DNA from 2 places in the Paraburkholderia sp. BR10872 genome. Region 2 is predicted to be linked to the other one. Evidence: riboswitches for the same ligand, from Rfam matches in the RefSeq annotation. Region 2 holds a riboswitch; the other holds the start of a gene.
The links. A riboswitch is a leader RNA that binds a small molecule or an ion and turns the genes downstream of it on or off. The one in region 2 is predicted to bind cobalamin.
Positions count from the first base shown of each region.

Region 1: linked by a shared signal. The riboswitch ahead of cobW (cobalamin biosynthesis protein CobW) and the one ahead of AB4Y43_RS39005 (CbtB domain-containing protein) in region 2 are both predicted to bind cobalamin.

Region 1 covers NZ_JBFRCN010000073.1:21,330-28,801, forward strand. The annotation lists gene AB4Y43_RS36190 (cobyrinate a,c-diamide synthase) at 1-307, opposite strand, end outside; gene cobO (cob(I)yrinic acid a,c-diamide adenosyltransferase) at 312-914, opposite strand; gene AB4Y43_RS36200 (cobalamin biosynthesis protein) at 914-1,405, opposite strand; cobalamin riboswitch at 1,548-1,818, shown strand; gene cobW (cobalamin biosynthesis protein CobW) at 2,038-3,123, shown strand; gene cobN (cobaltochelatase subunit CobN) at 3,151-6,945, shown strand; gene AB4Y43_RS36215 (ATP-binding protein) at 6,942-7,472, shown strand, end outside.
Region 2 covers NZ_JBFRCN010000096.1:8,336-15,807, forward strand. The annotation lists gene AB4Y43_RS38975 (aspartate aminotransferase family protein) at 1-1,179, opposite strand, end outside; gene AB4Y43_RS38980 (GlxA family transcriptional regulator) at 1,409-2,380, opposite strand; gene AB4Y43_RS38985 (ABC transporter ATP-binding protein) at 2,537-3,325, opposite strand; gene AB4Y43_RS38990 (ABC transporter permease) at 3,349-4,062, opposite strand; gene AB4Y43_RS38995 (ABC transporter permease) at 4,076-4,765, opposite strand; gene AB4Y43_RS39000 (CbtA family protein) at 5,084-5,836, opposite strand; gene AB4Y43_RS39005 (CbtB domain-containing protein) at 5,850-6,068, opposite strand; cobalamin riboswitch at 6,108-6,253, opposite strand; gene AB4Y43_RS39010 (histidine phosphatase family protein) at 6,298-6,927, shown strand; gene AB4Y43_RS39015 (patatin-like phospholipase family protein) at 6,996-7,472, opposite strand, start outside.

The DNA.
Region 1 (7,472 bases), on a different contig from region 2:
TCGGCGTGCCGTCGAACAGGCCCATCACGCCTTCGATAAGGATCAGGTCGGCGTCGCGCGCGGCCTGCGCGAGCAGGGCGCGGCACGCTTCTTTGCCCACCATCCACAGGTCGAGCGAGAGCACGGGCGCGCCGCTCGCGCGTGCGAGGATCATCGGGTCGAGAAAATCCGGCCCGGTCTTGAAGACGCGCACGCGTCGGCCCGCGCGCCGGTGTAGTCGCGCGAGGCCAGCCGTGAGCGTGGTCTTGCCCTGGCCCGAAGCGGGCGCGCTGATGAAGAGCGCGGGGCAGGCAACCGTTGCGCTCATGCGCTTAAAACTCCACGCCCTTTTGCGCCTTCACGCCTTGCTCGCGATACGGATGCTTCACGAGGCGCATTTCCGTGACGAGGTCGGCCGCTTCGATCAGCGCGTCGGGCGCATGGCGGCCCGTCACGACCACGTGCACGTGCGGCGCGCGCGAGGCGATCACACCGAGCACTTCGTCGAGCGGCAGGTACTCGTATTTGAGCACCGTGTTGAGTTCGTCGAGGATCACCATGGCGTACTCGCCGCTCTCGATCATGCGCTTCGCTTCGTCCCAGCCCTTGCGCGCGGTGGCGATGTCGCCGTCGCGATTCTGCGTGTTCCAGGTGTAGCCGTCGCCCATCGTCACGAAATCGCAGTGAGCAACGCTGCCGAGGAAATCGCGTTCGGCCGTGTGCAGCGCGCCCTTGATGAACTGCACGACGCCTAGCTTCATGCCGTGGCCGAGCATGCGCACGGCCATGCCGAACGCGGCCGTGCTCTTGCCCTTGCCGTTGCCGGTGTTGACGATCAACAGGCCCTTTTCGTGCGTCGCGGCGGCCTGCTTCTTCTCGTGGCCTTCGCGGCGGCGTTGCGTCATGCGTTGGTGCGATTCGGGATCGGTTTTCATCATCGGGATTGGTTTGGTTGCGGCGCTTTCGCGTCCGCATTTGCGTCGTTTGGCAGAATGCCTGCGATTGCGACCGTCACGCCGTCGAGCGCCAGCTTGCCGCGCACGAGCGGAGCGCCGCCCGCCGCCAGACGCGCGCAGGGTTCGCACACGCCGTCTACGCCGAACTGCGCTTGCGCGGCTGCGGAGGGGGGCGCCAGTATCGGTGTCGCGGCGAGTTGCTCCCGCGTGTACGTGTGCAGCGGCAGCGCATGTGCCGCGCAAAACGCGTGCAAGGCGGGTTCGCCGGCTTTTGCATCGAGCGTTGCCACGGCCGTTACGCTGTCGAGAGGCCACGCGCCGAGCGCGGCGCGCACCGCGGCTTCGACCTGCGCGAGCGTCACGCCGCGCCGGCAGCCGATGCCGAGCGCAAGCGGCGGCACGCGCTGCGCGGGTTCCGGCGTGGCTTCGAATGAGGCTGCGCCCGAGGCGCGATTTTCGGCAGGATTCACGGCGAGGGCGTCGATCGAAGGCGTGACCGCAGGGGCAAAACGAGCAAAAGCGTCGCGTTCCGGCGGGCGCCGGATGCGCGCTACGATAGCACACGCTTTTGCGGCTTCCCACGCCTTCCTTGACGCACGGGCCCCCCGCGCCTACACTCGCACGCACTCTGGTGCTCGCGCGCGCGATTCATAATGCGCGCGCAGTTAAACGGGAATCAGGGAGCCATCCCGCCTCGGGCATGGCCAACCTGAACTGCACCCGCAACGGTACAACGAGCGCGGCGTTCGCACGAATGCCGCAAACCGCTTCCATGCTTTACGCAGTCCACGCCACTGTGCAAGCCGGCCGCAAGGCCGCTCGCGCGGGAAGGCGAAGCGGTGTTTCGTCAGTCCGGATACCGGCCAGATACGTGGGATTCGCGCTGCGGGGATGCGGTGCCGGGTCCGTGATTTTCATGCGTCAGCCGGGCGAGGCCCGGGTGCGTTTCTGGTCGTTCGTCCCCTGCAGGTTGTTGGATCGTTGCGCGTGACAGCGTCTCCATGGATACGCGCGTGTGCGCAACACGGCACCCGCACGAACGGCAGGCGCGACGCACCATGCCCCTCGATACGGCCTGGCGCCGAAGGAGCACTTCATGCAAATGCGCAAGATTCCGGTCACGATCGTGACGGGCTTTCTCGGCAGCGGTAAAACCACGTTGCTGCGTCACATTCTCCAGCACGCGGGCGGCCTGCGCGTCGCGGTCATCGTCAACGAATTCGGCGAACTCGGTATCGACGGCGAGATTCTGCGCGGTTGCGGCATTGGCTGCGACGAGAACGGCAACGAAACGGAAGCCCAGCTCTACGAACTCGCGAACGGCTGCCTTTGCTGCACCGTGCAGGAAGAGTTCTTCCCCGTGATGGAGAAACTGCTCGAACGCCGCGGCGATGTCGATCACGTGCTGATCGAAACTTCGGGTCTCGCGCTGCCCAAGCCGCTCGTGCAGGCGTTCAACTGGCCGTCGATCCGCAACGCGTTCACCGTCGATGCGGTCGTGACCGTGGTGGACTGCCCCGCCGCCGCGAGCGGCCAGTTCGCTGAAAATCCGCGGGCCGTGGACGCGCAGCGCCGCGCCGACCCGAACCTCGATCACGAGTCGCCGCTGCACGAGCTGTTCGAAGACCAGCTTTCGGCCGCCGACCTCATCATTCTCAACAAGACCGATCTGCTGGACGTTGCGGGCCAGGACGCGCTCATCGCCGAGCTGCGCGAAGAGCTGCCGCCGCAGGTGAAGATCGTGCGCGCGCAGCACGGCAAGCTCGATCTGCATACGCTGCTCGGGCTCGAGGCGGCCTCCGAGGAGAGCATTCATCTGCGGCACGACCATCACGGTTCCGCCGACGATCCCGATCATCATCATGACGAGTTCGATTCGGTTGTGGTGTCGGGCAATGCGGCTTCGCGCGAGACTGTGATCGAGGCGCTGCAGCAACTCGTCGATGCGCACACGATCTATCGCGTGAAGGGCTTTGCCGCGCTGCCGGGTGCGCCCATGCGCCTCGTGATTCAAGGCGTGGGCCGCCGCTTCGACAGCTATTTCGACCGCCGCTGGAACGCGCAGGAAAGCGCGGCGCAGCCGCTTGCGAGCCGCTTCGTGCTGATCGGAGAGGATCTCGATGGCGCGACGCTGCAAGCGGCCTTCGATATCGCACTGGCGAATGTGCAGACCGCGGGCGCGAAGTGATCGCACCCAGCTAGACGAGGCCGTCCCATGCATTTGCTGCGCACTACGCCTGGCGGCTTCGTCGACGACACGCAGGGCGTTATCCGGATCGACCAGCAGCCCGCCGAGATCGTCGTGCTCAGTTCGGCGGACACGACGCTCGCGCTGCTGGCGAGCGTCGTGCCGCGCTTGCCCGCAGGTTTTCCGAGCGTGCGGCTTGCGAACGTCACCTATTTGCGCCAGCCCGCGTCGGTGGACTTCTACGTCGAAGATGTCTTGCAGCACGCGCGCGTGGTGGTGGTCGATCATCTGGGCGGCGAAACGTACTGGCCATATGGCATCGAGCAGGTCGTCTCGCTAGCCGAGCGCCGCGGGCAACTGCTCGCGATGTTTTCGGGCGACTTGCAGGAAGACCCCAATCTCATCGCGAAGAGCCGCGCCGAGCCCGAGTTTTGCCGCTCGCTGTGGCGTTATCTGCGCGAAGGCGGCGCGGCCAACGCCGAATCGTTCCTGCGTGCGCTCGCGTGGCGCGCATTCGACTGGGGCAGCGAGCCTGCGCCGCCCATTGCGTTGCCCGCCGCTGCGCTCTATTGCCCGCAGCGCGACGTCGCGACCATCGACGAATGGCGCGCGCGCTGGCAACCTGGCGCGCCGGTCGTCGCGCTGCTGTTTTACAAGGCGCATCTGCAGGCGGCGAACACCGCCGCTTTCGATGCCCTCATCGACGCGCTGCTCGCGCGCGGCCTGAACCCGCTGCCGCTTGCGATCACGTCGCTCAAGGACACTTTGAGCCGCGACGTGCTCGATCAACTGGCGGCCGAGCACGACGTCTCGCTCGTGCTGAATACCACGGCCTTCGCGGCTTCGTCGCTCGACGACCCCGAACCGATTGCGCTCGCCGGCGACGCGCCCGTGCTCCAGGTGATCCTGAGCGGCGGCAATCGCGAAGACTGGGTGAAGGACAATCACGGCCTGAATTCGCGTGACATCGCCATGCATATCGCGCTGCCCGAAGTGGACGGCCGCGTGATTACGCGTGCGATCAGCTTCAAGGGCCTCGCATACCACTGCAAAGAGACGCAGGTCGATGTCGTGCGCTATCAGCCCGATGCCGAGCGCGTGGCGTTCGTCGCCGAACTGGCGCGCCGGTGGTGCCGTCTGCGCAGCCTGCCGAACGCGGAGAAGAAACTCGCGCTCGTGCTCGCGAACTATCCGATGAGCGAAGGGCGCATTGGCAACGGCGTGGGACTCGACACGCCGGCCTCGGTGGTCGGCATCCTGCGCATGCTGCGTGACGAAGGCTATCGTGTGGCCGATCTGCCCGAAGACGGCGACGCGCTCATGCGCATCCTCACGCAGGGCGTGACGAACGATCCCGACACCCGCGCGCTGCGCCCCGCATGGCAGAGTCTTTCCCTCGATGATTACCGCGCGCGCTTCTCGCAGTTGCCCGCCGAGGCGCAAAACGCGCTGATCGCGCGCTGGGGCGTGCCGGAGGACGACCCCACCGTGCGCCGCGGCCGCTTCATGATTGCGGGCTGGCGCTGTGGCCAGGTGTTCGTGGGCATTCAGCCTTCGCGCTCGCGCGGCGACGACACCTACGCGAACTACCACGACGCCGAACTCGTGCCGCCGCACGCGTATCTCGCGTTTTACTTCTGGCTGCGCGAGACCTTCGGCATCGACGCCATCGCGCACGTGGGCAAGCACGGCAACCTGGAGTGGCTGCCGGGCAAGAGCGTGGCGCTCGCCGACACCTGCTGGCCCGACATGGCGCTCGGGCCGCTGCCGCATCTGTACCCGTTCATCGTCAACGATCCGGGCGAGGGGAGCCAGGCCAAGCGCCGCGCCCAGGCCGTGATCATCGATCACCTGATGCCGCCGCTCACGCGCGCTGAAAACTACGGACCGCTGCAAGACCTGGAGCGTCAGGTCGATGAGTATTACGAAGCATTGATGGTGGACCCGCGCCGCGCGAAGCTGCTGCGCAAGACCATACTCGCGACCATCATCGAGCATCGGCTGCACGAGGAATTGAGCGTCGCCGCGCCGCAGGATCAGGCTGCCGAAGACGAATTGCTCACGCGCGCCGACGCTTACCTGTGCGAGCTGAAGGAAGCGCAGATTCGCGACGGCCTGCATACGTTCGGCGAATCGCCGCAAGGCCAGCAGCGGCGCGACACGCTGCTCGCGCTCGGACGATACGCATGCGGGGACGGGCAGGGCGCGAATGCAGGTCTCATCGATGCGCTCGCGCGAGACCTGCGCATCGATCATCTCGTCGATCCGGCCACGGTCGATTGGGCTGCGCCGTGGCAAGGCCCGCGTCCACCACGGCTCGCAGCGGTGAGCGATACGCCATGGCGTCATGCGGGCGACACGCGCGAACGCCTGGAAATGCTCGCGGCCACGCTGATCGAAGACATTTGCTCAGGTCAACGAAGCGATGCGGAGACTGCGTCGCTTCCCCACGCGACCCAGGTGCTTGCGCGCCTGCGCGACGACGTGCTGCCGCGCCTCGACGCCTGCGGCCCCGAAGAGATGCGCCAGCTGCGTCGTGGCTTCGAAGGCCGCTTCGTGCCGCCAGGCCCGAGTGGTTCGCCCTCGCGCGGCCGCCCCGATGTGCTGCCCACGGGCCGCAACTTCTATTCCGTCGATACGCGCGCCATTCCGACGCAAGCAGCGTGGGCGCTCGGCATGAAATCGGCGCATCAACTCATCGAGCGCCATCTGCAGGAGCACGGCGACTACCCGCGCGCCATTGGGCTTTCGGTCTGGGGCACGGCGACGATGCGCACCGGCGGCGACGACATCGCCCAGGCGTTCGCGCTGATCGGCGTGCGGCCGAAGTGGGCCGCCGGCAGCCAGCGCGTGACCGACTTCGAGATCATGCCGGTCGAGGCGCTGGACCGGCCGCGCATCGACGTGACGCTGCGCGTATCGGGCTTTTTCCGCGACGCGTTTCCGAGCGTCATGCATCTGTTCGACGCCGCCGTGCAGGCGGTGGCCGATCTCGACGAGCCGGAGCACCAGAACCCGCTGCGCGCACGCGTGCTGCGCGAGCGCGATGCGCTGGTCGCGAACGGCATGGCCGCCGACGAGGCGCGACGCCGCGCGGGCTGGCGTGTCTTCAGCGCGCGCCCCGGCGCGTATGGCGCGGGCTTGCAGTCGTTGATCGACCATCGCCAGTGGCAGACCGACGCCGATCTCGCGAACGCGTACCAGGCGTGGGGCGGTTACGCCTACGCACAAAAGAGCGCGGGCGACGAGGCGAGCGAGGCGTTCCGCGCGCGACTCGCGACACTCGACGTGGTCCTGCAGAACCAGGACAACCGCGAACACGACCTGCTCGACTCGAACGACTACTACCAGTTCCAGGGTGGCATGGCCGTGGCGGCGCGGCATTTTTCGCAGGCCCAGCCCGCGCTCTATCACGCGGACAACAGCAACCCCGCCGCGCCGCGCATTCGTCCGCTGCACGAAGAGATTGCGCGCGTGATCCGCTCGCGCGTGGTGAACCCGAAGTGGATCGACGGCGTGAAGCGCCACGGTTATAAGGGCGCGGCGGAAATGGCGGCGACCGTGGATTACCTGTTTGGCTATGACGCGACTGCGCGCGTGGTGGGAGATCATCAGTACGCGCTCGTCGCGAACGCCTACGTGCACGACGACGACACGCGCGAATTCATGCAGCGCCACAATCCGCACGCGCTGCATGCCGTGTGCGAGCGCCTGCTCGAAGCGATCCAGCGCGGGCTCTGGCAGGAGCCGGGCGAGCATCGCGCACGACTCGAACACCGTCTGCTCGAAGCCGGGCAGCATCTGGAAGGATCAGGACCATGAGCGCAGCGGCCACGCGTCCCGCTTTTCCTTTTACCGCGCTGGTTGGCCAGGCGGCATTGCAGCGCGCGCTGCTGCTCGCGGCCATCGACCCCGCGATCGGCGGCGTGCTGGTGAGCGGGCCGCGCGGCACCGCGAAATCCACGGCGGCGCGTGCGCTCGCGGCGCTCTTGCCGGAAGGCGCGTTCGTCACGCTGCCGCTCGGCGCGAGCGAGGACAAGCTGATCGGCACGCTCGACCTCGAAGCGGCGTTGCGCGAGAGCGCGGTGCGCTTCGCGCCGGGGCTGCTCGCGCGCGCACACGGCGGCGTGCTTTACGTGGACGAAGTGAACCTGCTGCCCGACGCGCTCGTCGACGTGCTGCTCGACGCGGCGGCGAGCGGCGTGAATACCGTGGAACGCGATGGCGTGTCGCACACGCACGACGCGCACTTCGTGCTGGTTGGCACGATGAATCCCGAAGAGGGCGAGTTGCGTCCGCAATTGCTCGATCGCTTCGGCTTGATGGTCGAACTCGGCACGCCTTATGAC
Region 2 (7,472 bases):
GCGCGCAAAGCCTTCGTCGAGGTCCGCTTCGGGAATGATGAGCGAGGGCGCGAAGCGCAGCACGTCCGGCCCGGCAATCAGCATCATCACGCCGCGATTCGCGGCCGCCCCGTTGAAGTCCTTGGCGCGGCCCGCAAAGCGCGCATTCAGTTCGGCGCCGATCAAGAGCCCCTTGCCGCGCACTTCCTTGAACATGTCGAAACGCTCGTTGAGTTTCGCGAGCTTGCCGCGAATCGCTTCGCCGCGTGCACGCACGCCCGCCAGCAGCGCCGGATCGCTCACGAGCTCGACCACCTTGCCCGCGAGCGCGGCGCCCAGCGGATTGCCGCCATAGGTCGTGCCGTGCACCCCCACCTTGAAGTGGGCGGCAATCGCTTCGGTCGTGAGCATCGCGCCAATCGGGAAGCCGTTGCCGAGCGCCTTGGCCGTCGTGAGGATGTCGGGCGTGACGCCCGTCTCTTCGTAGGCATAGAAGTGGCCCGTGCGGCCCACGCCCGTTTGCACTTCGTCGAAAATCAACAGCGCGCCGTGCGCATCGCACGCCTCGCGCAGCGCGCGCAGGAACGCGGGATCGGCGGGAATCACACCGCCCTCGCCCTGCACCGGCTCGACGATCACGGCGCAGGTCTGCGCGCCGATGGCGCGCGTGGCCGCTTCGATGTCGTTGTACGGCAGATGCGTGATGCCGCCCGGCACGGGGCCAAAGCCTTCCGAATACTTGGGCTGGCCGCCCACGCTCACGGTGAAGAACGTGCGGCCGTGGAACGACTGCGTGAACGAGACGATCTCGAACTTGTCGGCGCCGTGCCGATCGAAGGCCACGCGGCGTGCGAGCTTGAGCGCCGCCTCATTGGCCTCCGCGCCCGAGTTCGCGAAAAACGCGCGGTCGGCGAACGTGAGCGCTTCGAGCTGGCGCGCGAGACGCAGCACCGGCTCGTTGGTGTAGCCGTTGCCGATGTGCCAGAGCTTGCTGCCTTGCTCCTGCAGCACGCGCAGCAGCTCCGGATGCGCGTGGCCGAGCGAGGTCACGGCAATGCCGCAGGCGAAGTCGATGTAATCGCGGCCCTCGGTGTCCCACACGCGCGAGCCGACACCGCGATCCGGCACGAACGGCGCGGGCGAGAAACACGGCACCATCACTTCGTCGAAGGTCTTGCGGCTCACAGTCTGGTCGTTCATGGCGATTCCTCTATTACTCAGTGCGTGTCGAATTCGGGGTCGGTGTGCGTTCGGGCCGCGCCCTTTCGCTTAGTTGGCTTTGCATGAGACGGGACCAAGCGCTCAAGCGCCAGGTCCCGTCGACACCTGTGCAGTGTAGGCAAGCTCGCGGCAAACGTCTTGCGCAGGCGCGACGCGTTTTTTCGTACGGAACCTGCAAGTCCGCGCGTTTGCTGCGCCGCGGCCAGTTTCACTGGACTTCCGGGCGCTCCACGAGCGCGCCCGCGCGCGGCACGGCGGCGGCTCCGCCGTGCTGGCGCTCGATCCAGTTGCGGCGATCCTCGCGCGGCGTCACGCCGAAACGCTCGCGATACGCATTCGAAAAATGCGCAGCCGACGAAAACCCGCACGCGAGACTGATCTGCACCACCGACTTGCTGGTGCGCTGCAACTGCGAGCGCGCCTTGGCAAGACGCAGGCCCAGGTAGTACTTCGACGGCATCGCGCCGAGGTACTGGCGAAAGAGCCGTTCGAGCTGACGACGCGACACACCCACGAGATTCGCGATCTCGTCGGTCGTGAGCGGGTCCTCGATATTCGCCTCCATCAGCTTGAGCGCGTCGTTCAGGCGCGGGTGCCGCTCGCCGGGCGCGGTCACGAACGGAATGCGCTGGCGCTCGTCGCCGCTGCGCAGCGTGCTCGCGCCCAGCGCGTCGGCGATGCGCTCGGCGAGTTCCGGGCCATGGTCGCGGCCGATCATCGCGAGCATGAAGTCGAGCGTGGCCTGGCCGCCCGAGCAGGTCGCGCGGTCGCGGTCGATTTCGTAGATGTGCTGCGTGACGATGGTGCGCTCGAACTGCTCGGCGAACTGCTGGAAGGTCTCCCAGTTCGCGGCCACGCGGTAGCCCTGCAACTGTCCCGCCATCGCGAGCCACCAGATGCCATGGTGAATGCCCGTGACGAGCGGCGTGCGCTGCCCCACGCGCGCGAGACTCGCGAGGAAGAGCCGGTAGTCGGCGAACTGCTGGTAGCGCTCGGTCACGACGATGAGCCAGTCGGCCGAAACGGCGTCGCCGAACGCGCAGTCGGCGGGCCACTGCGCGCCGCCCGCGAGCGGCACAGGCCGGCCGTTCCATGAGCACATCTGCCAGCGGTACAGCGCGCGGCCGTCGATCTCGTTCGCGAGATTGAGCGCGTCGACGATCGGGCCCACGCCCGACATCGAAACGGGCGGGAGCGCGACGATCGCCACCTGGGTCGTGCGGCCGGCGCGCGCGAGCGGCGCCTGGCCCCCGGGCGCGGCGGCCGGAACTGAAGCGGGAGGAAGAGCGGCGGAACGGACCATCGGCAAGACGCGGCGCGAGACTGAACGCGCCGCTTACTTGAGACTGCCGGAGAGGAACTGGCGCAGACGATCGCTCTTCGGCGCGCCGAGCACATCGGCGGGCGCGCCCTCCTCCTCCGTGCGCCCCTGGTGCAGGAACATCACATGATTCGAGACGTTGCGCGCAAAGCCCATTTCGTGGGTGACGACGATCATCGTGCGGCCCTCTTCGGCGAGCTTTTGCATCACCTTGAGCACTTCGCCCACGAGTTCGGGGTCGAGCGCCGAAGTCGGTTCGTCGAACAGCATCACGTCGGGATGCATCGCGAGCGCGCGCGCAATCGCCACGCGCTGCTGCTGGCCGCCCGAAAGATGCGACGGATATTGCTTCTCCACGCGGGGCGCGAGGCCCACTTTCTCCAGATACTGCCGCGCGCGGTCCTCGGCTTCCTTGCGCGGCACGCCCAGCACGTGGATAGGCGCTTCCATCACGTTCTCGAGCACGTTCATGTGCGACCAGAGGTTGAAGTGCTGGAACACCATCGCGAGCTTGGTGCGGATGCGCTGCAACTGCTTGTGATCGGCCACGTCGAGGTCGCCGTTGCGGCCCGCCTTCGTGCGCACGGCCTCGCCGTCCACGACGATCTCGCCCGCGTTCGGCTTCTCGAGGAAATTGATGCAGCGCAGGAAGGTGCTCTTGCCCGAGCCGCTCGCGCCGATGATGCTGATCACGTCGCCCTTCTTCGCGTCGAGCGAGACGCCCTTGAGCACCTCGTTGTCGCCGTAGCGCTTGTGGATGTCGCGCGCGACGAGCTTGCTATCTGAGGATTGCGTCTGAGCCAAGATGGTCTCCAGTTTCCGGTGAATCAGCGGGTGCGCACGGCGAGATGGCCGAGCCAGCGTTTTTCGGCGCGGCGGAACGCGGCCACCAGCACGAACGATACCGCACAGTAGATCAGCGCCGCGAGGCCGAACGACTCGAACGAGCGGTAGGTGGCCGAGTTGGCGTCGCGCGCGACCTTGAGGATGTCGGGCACCGTCGCGGTGAAGGCCACCGTGGTCGCGTGCAGCATCAGGATCACTTCGTTACTGTACAGCGGCAGTGCGCGGCGCAGCGCCGAAGGCAGAATCACGCGCCAGTACATCGTGAACGGGCTCATGCCGTAGGCGCGAGCCGCTTCCACTTCGCCGTGGGTGGTCGCGCGAATCGCACCCGCGAAAATCTCCGTCGTATACGCGCAAGTGTTGAGCGCGAAGGCGAGCACCGCGCAATTCAGGCCGCTGCGAAAGAACGCGTCGAGCAGCGGCTCCGAACGGATGAATGCGAGACTGTACACGCCCGTGTAGATGAGCAGCAACTGCACGTAGAGCGGCGTGCCGCGAAACACGTAGGTGTAGAAGCGCACCGGCAGCGAGAGCCAGCGGCGGCTCGAGACGCGCGCCACGGCGAGCGGCACCGCGCACACGAACCCGAAGGCGACGGAGATCACGAGCAGCCACAGCGTCATCGCGAGGCCCGAGACATGCTCGCCGTCCCAGTAGAGGAACGCGCGGCCGAATTGCTGGATGATTTCGTTCATGACGGCCTTGTCCTCACAGTTGCGCGTGACGCACGCCCACCGAATAGCGGCGTTCGAGCCAGACGAGCGCGAAGTTCGAGAGCGTGGTGATCGCAAGGTAGATGAGCGCCGCGATCACGAGGAAGAAGAACAGGTTGAAGGTGCTGCGGCCCGCGTCCTGGGCGGCCTTCACGACATCGGCGAGACCGATGATCGAGACGAGCGCCGTTGCCTTCACGAGCACCTGCCAGTTGTTGCCGATGCCGGGCAGCGCGAAACGCATCATCTGCGGGAAGAGGATGCGGGCGAACACGCGCGCGCCGCTCATGCCGTAGGCGTGCCCCGCTTCGAGCTGGCCGCGCGGCACTGCGAGAAACGCGCCGCGGAACGTTTCGGTGAAGTACGCGCCGTAAATGAAGCCGAGCGTGACGACGCCGGCCACGAACGGATCGATATCGATCTGCGCCATGCCGAGCGCGTCGGTGGCCTCGTTCACGCCGATCTGGATGCTGTAGAAGAGCAGCAGCATCAGCACGAGGTCGGGCACCGAGCGGATCAGCGTCGTGTACGCGGTCGCCACGGCGGCGAGCGGCCGGTTGAACGAGAGCTTGGCCGCCGCGCCAGCCAGACCGAGCAGCACGGCCACGCCGAGCGAGAGGAGCGAAAGTTCGATGGTCTGGATCGTGCCGGCGAGCAGCACCGGGCCAAAGCCGTAAAGGATCACGCGCGTCTCCGGAACAAAGTTGTTTTGTCGTTTCGGGCGGCCTCGCGCGGCACGTGGGCGCCGCTGAAACCGATGAACTGGCGCGGATCGTCTCAGTGCAAAATGGATTGCTCAAACTCGTGCGGCGCGGATATTGCAGTGCAGCATTGCCGCGCGACGCGTCGGCGCGTGCGGATCAGGCCCGCACAGCCGCGGGCGCGATGCTTTTGAAAGGCGAAAAAAAATGCCCCGGCACGCGAGGCGCGCGGGGCATTTACGCAAGTTTGGGGTCGCTTTTTCGATAGGCGCGCGATGTGCGCGCTGCGGCCCCGGCGGAGCTTATGCGGCGCGCGTTTGCGTGCCGCGTGCGCTGCCGGTACGGGCGTTCGCGCCGAGCAGCTTTTCGGCGAGCGCGCCGAAAAGCAGACCGATCGTCGTCCAGAGAATGAACTGCATGCCGATCGACACCGTGCGGAACTTCCACAGCAGCACGGCCGGGAACGCGGCGGGCACCTCGTTGATCGTCGGCAACGCGAGCTGGATCGCGCCGATCACGACGACGAACAGCACGAGCGCCACGATCGAAGCGTTCCAGAGGCCAAGGCGCGGCACGAACGCGGCGCGCACCTTGAGCGAGAACACCGACACGGCGATCGAGATCGCGATCATCAGGAAAAAGAGCCCGGTGCGATAGCCGATCGTCTCCGGGTCGCCGACCGAGGGCGGATTCGCCGGATACTTGATGTTCGGCACCAGGTAGATCGCGACGAAGGCGGCGAGCGCGAGCCAGGCCGAGAGCGCGCGCGGCGAAAGACGCCCCACGCGACCATTGGCATACGCGAAGACGAGCGCAAAGAGTCCGCCGATCGACGCGCCATAGACCATCACGCCCGTGAAGAGACCGACGCTCGCCTGGGTCTTGCGGCTGACGATTTCGGGCTCGGGCGCTTCGCCCTTCGCGGCGTCGGCTTTCTCCTCGAAGGAGATCGCCTGATCGACCTGGGGCTCGCCTGCGATCTTCGCGAAGCCGAACGTGAGAAGTCCCGCGGCGATGCCTGCGAGCATGCCGCGCACCAGCAACTTGCCAACCATGGTCAGCTCCCGGTCAGTGGCAGGGGAAGCCGAGCAGATGGCGGCCGTCGTGAACGAACTCGTGGACGTACATGCCCGGGAAGATCGACGTGGCGCCCTGCTCGGCGCCCACGAAGTACAGGGCCAGCAGCAGCATCAGGCCGCCGAAGATCGCCCAGGGCAGGATGTCTCGCAGCGCAATGGGCGCCGGCGCGGCCGGGGCGTGCTGCAAGGGGAATGAGGTTTCGGACATGCTGACTTCTCCTGGGGTTACGCGCCCCGCTAGTCGTTGAAAGAGTGGTTCACGACGCGCAGGTCTGACTTCCGTTGCTTCGATGTTTTCGACGGCAACCAGTTACAGTGGCGCGACCGCGCCGGACTTGCACCGGCTTCCGCGTGTCGTGGAGCCCGTATTCTACGCGCTGCGGCGGCCGGCCGCGGCCCGGATGTCAGCCAAAGAGTAGTGAAGCATAAGGAAAAGCATGTCGACGACAGTCTGGCTGGTGAGCCATGCGGCGAACGCTGCTCTGCGCTCGGGCACGTTCCCGCACGTGCCTGAAGTGCCTGTTGCGGGTGAAGACGCCGAAGCAGCGCTCGACGCGCGCGTACTCGAGGCGCTTGCCGCCTGGCGCGAGCGCTGGCACGCGGGGCTGGCCGGTGGTAATCGCAATGGCGAGGTGCCGCGTGCGCTCACGAGTCCCGCCGCGATCGCCCGCGCGAGCGCACGCGCGGCAGGCTTCGCGGGGGCAACGCCAGCTGAAGCGCTCGCCGAAACCGCCTTCGGCGCGTGGCAAGGTCAGCGCCTGACGGATCTCGCGCGTGAAGCGCCCGAGGCCCTAGCGGCCTGGACGCGCGATCCGGGCTTTCGGCCGCCAGGCGGCGGCGAATCGTTCGACGATGTCCGCACGCGCGTCAGCGCCTGGCTCGATGCGGTGCCCGACTCGGGGCACAACGTGGTCGCCTTCACGCACGCGAGCGTGATCCGGGCGGCGATTCTTCACGCGCTGGGCGCGCCGTCGGCGGGGTTTCGCTCGATCGAAATCGCGCCGCTTTCCGTGACGGCCCTACGCCGCACAGAGCACGGCTGGGTTTGGCTCGCGGCGATGAAGTGAGGACCGGAACGGCGCTACCGCCCTGCCCTCGCCGTCGCCGGCATTCTGGATCGGTAGCCAGAAGCGCTCTAGTCCAGCCCCAGCTGTGCCTTGATGGCCGGCATCATGTACTGCACGGCTGCGCGCCCTTCCTCGATGGCGGGCGCGGCGCGATGAAAGTCGAAGATCCCCATGCCGCCCAGGCGCGGCTGGATCAGCACGTCGGCGGGCTCCCCTGCCAGGCGGCTGCGCGTAATGCGCACCTGCATGATGTCGATGCTCTGGGCCACCGAACTCAACACGGAAGGCGCACGCGTGCTAGGCGGCGGCGCCACGCGCACGTCCGGACCGCCAGCCGCGCCGGGGCCTGCAGGCTGCAGCCAGCGCGGAAAGCGCTTGCCATTGCGGCGCAGGAGCGGTTCGGGCCCCGCTTCGCTGTTTTCGGCACCATTGGCGCCGCCGCTGGCCGCCACGGCGGCCGATGCCGCCGTCGCCGCGTCGCTCGCCTCCACGGGCAGCTCGCGCGGCATCGTGTCGATCGCACCGCCCAGGTCGCGGCCGTTGAG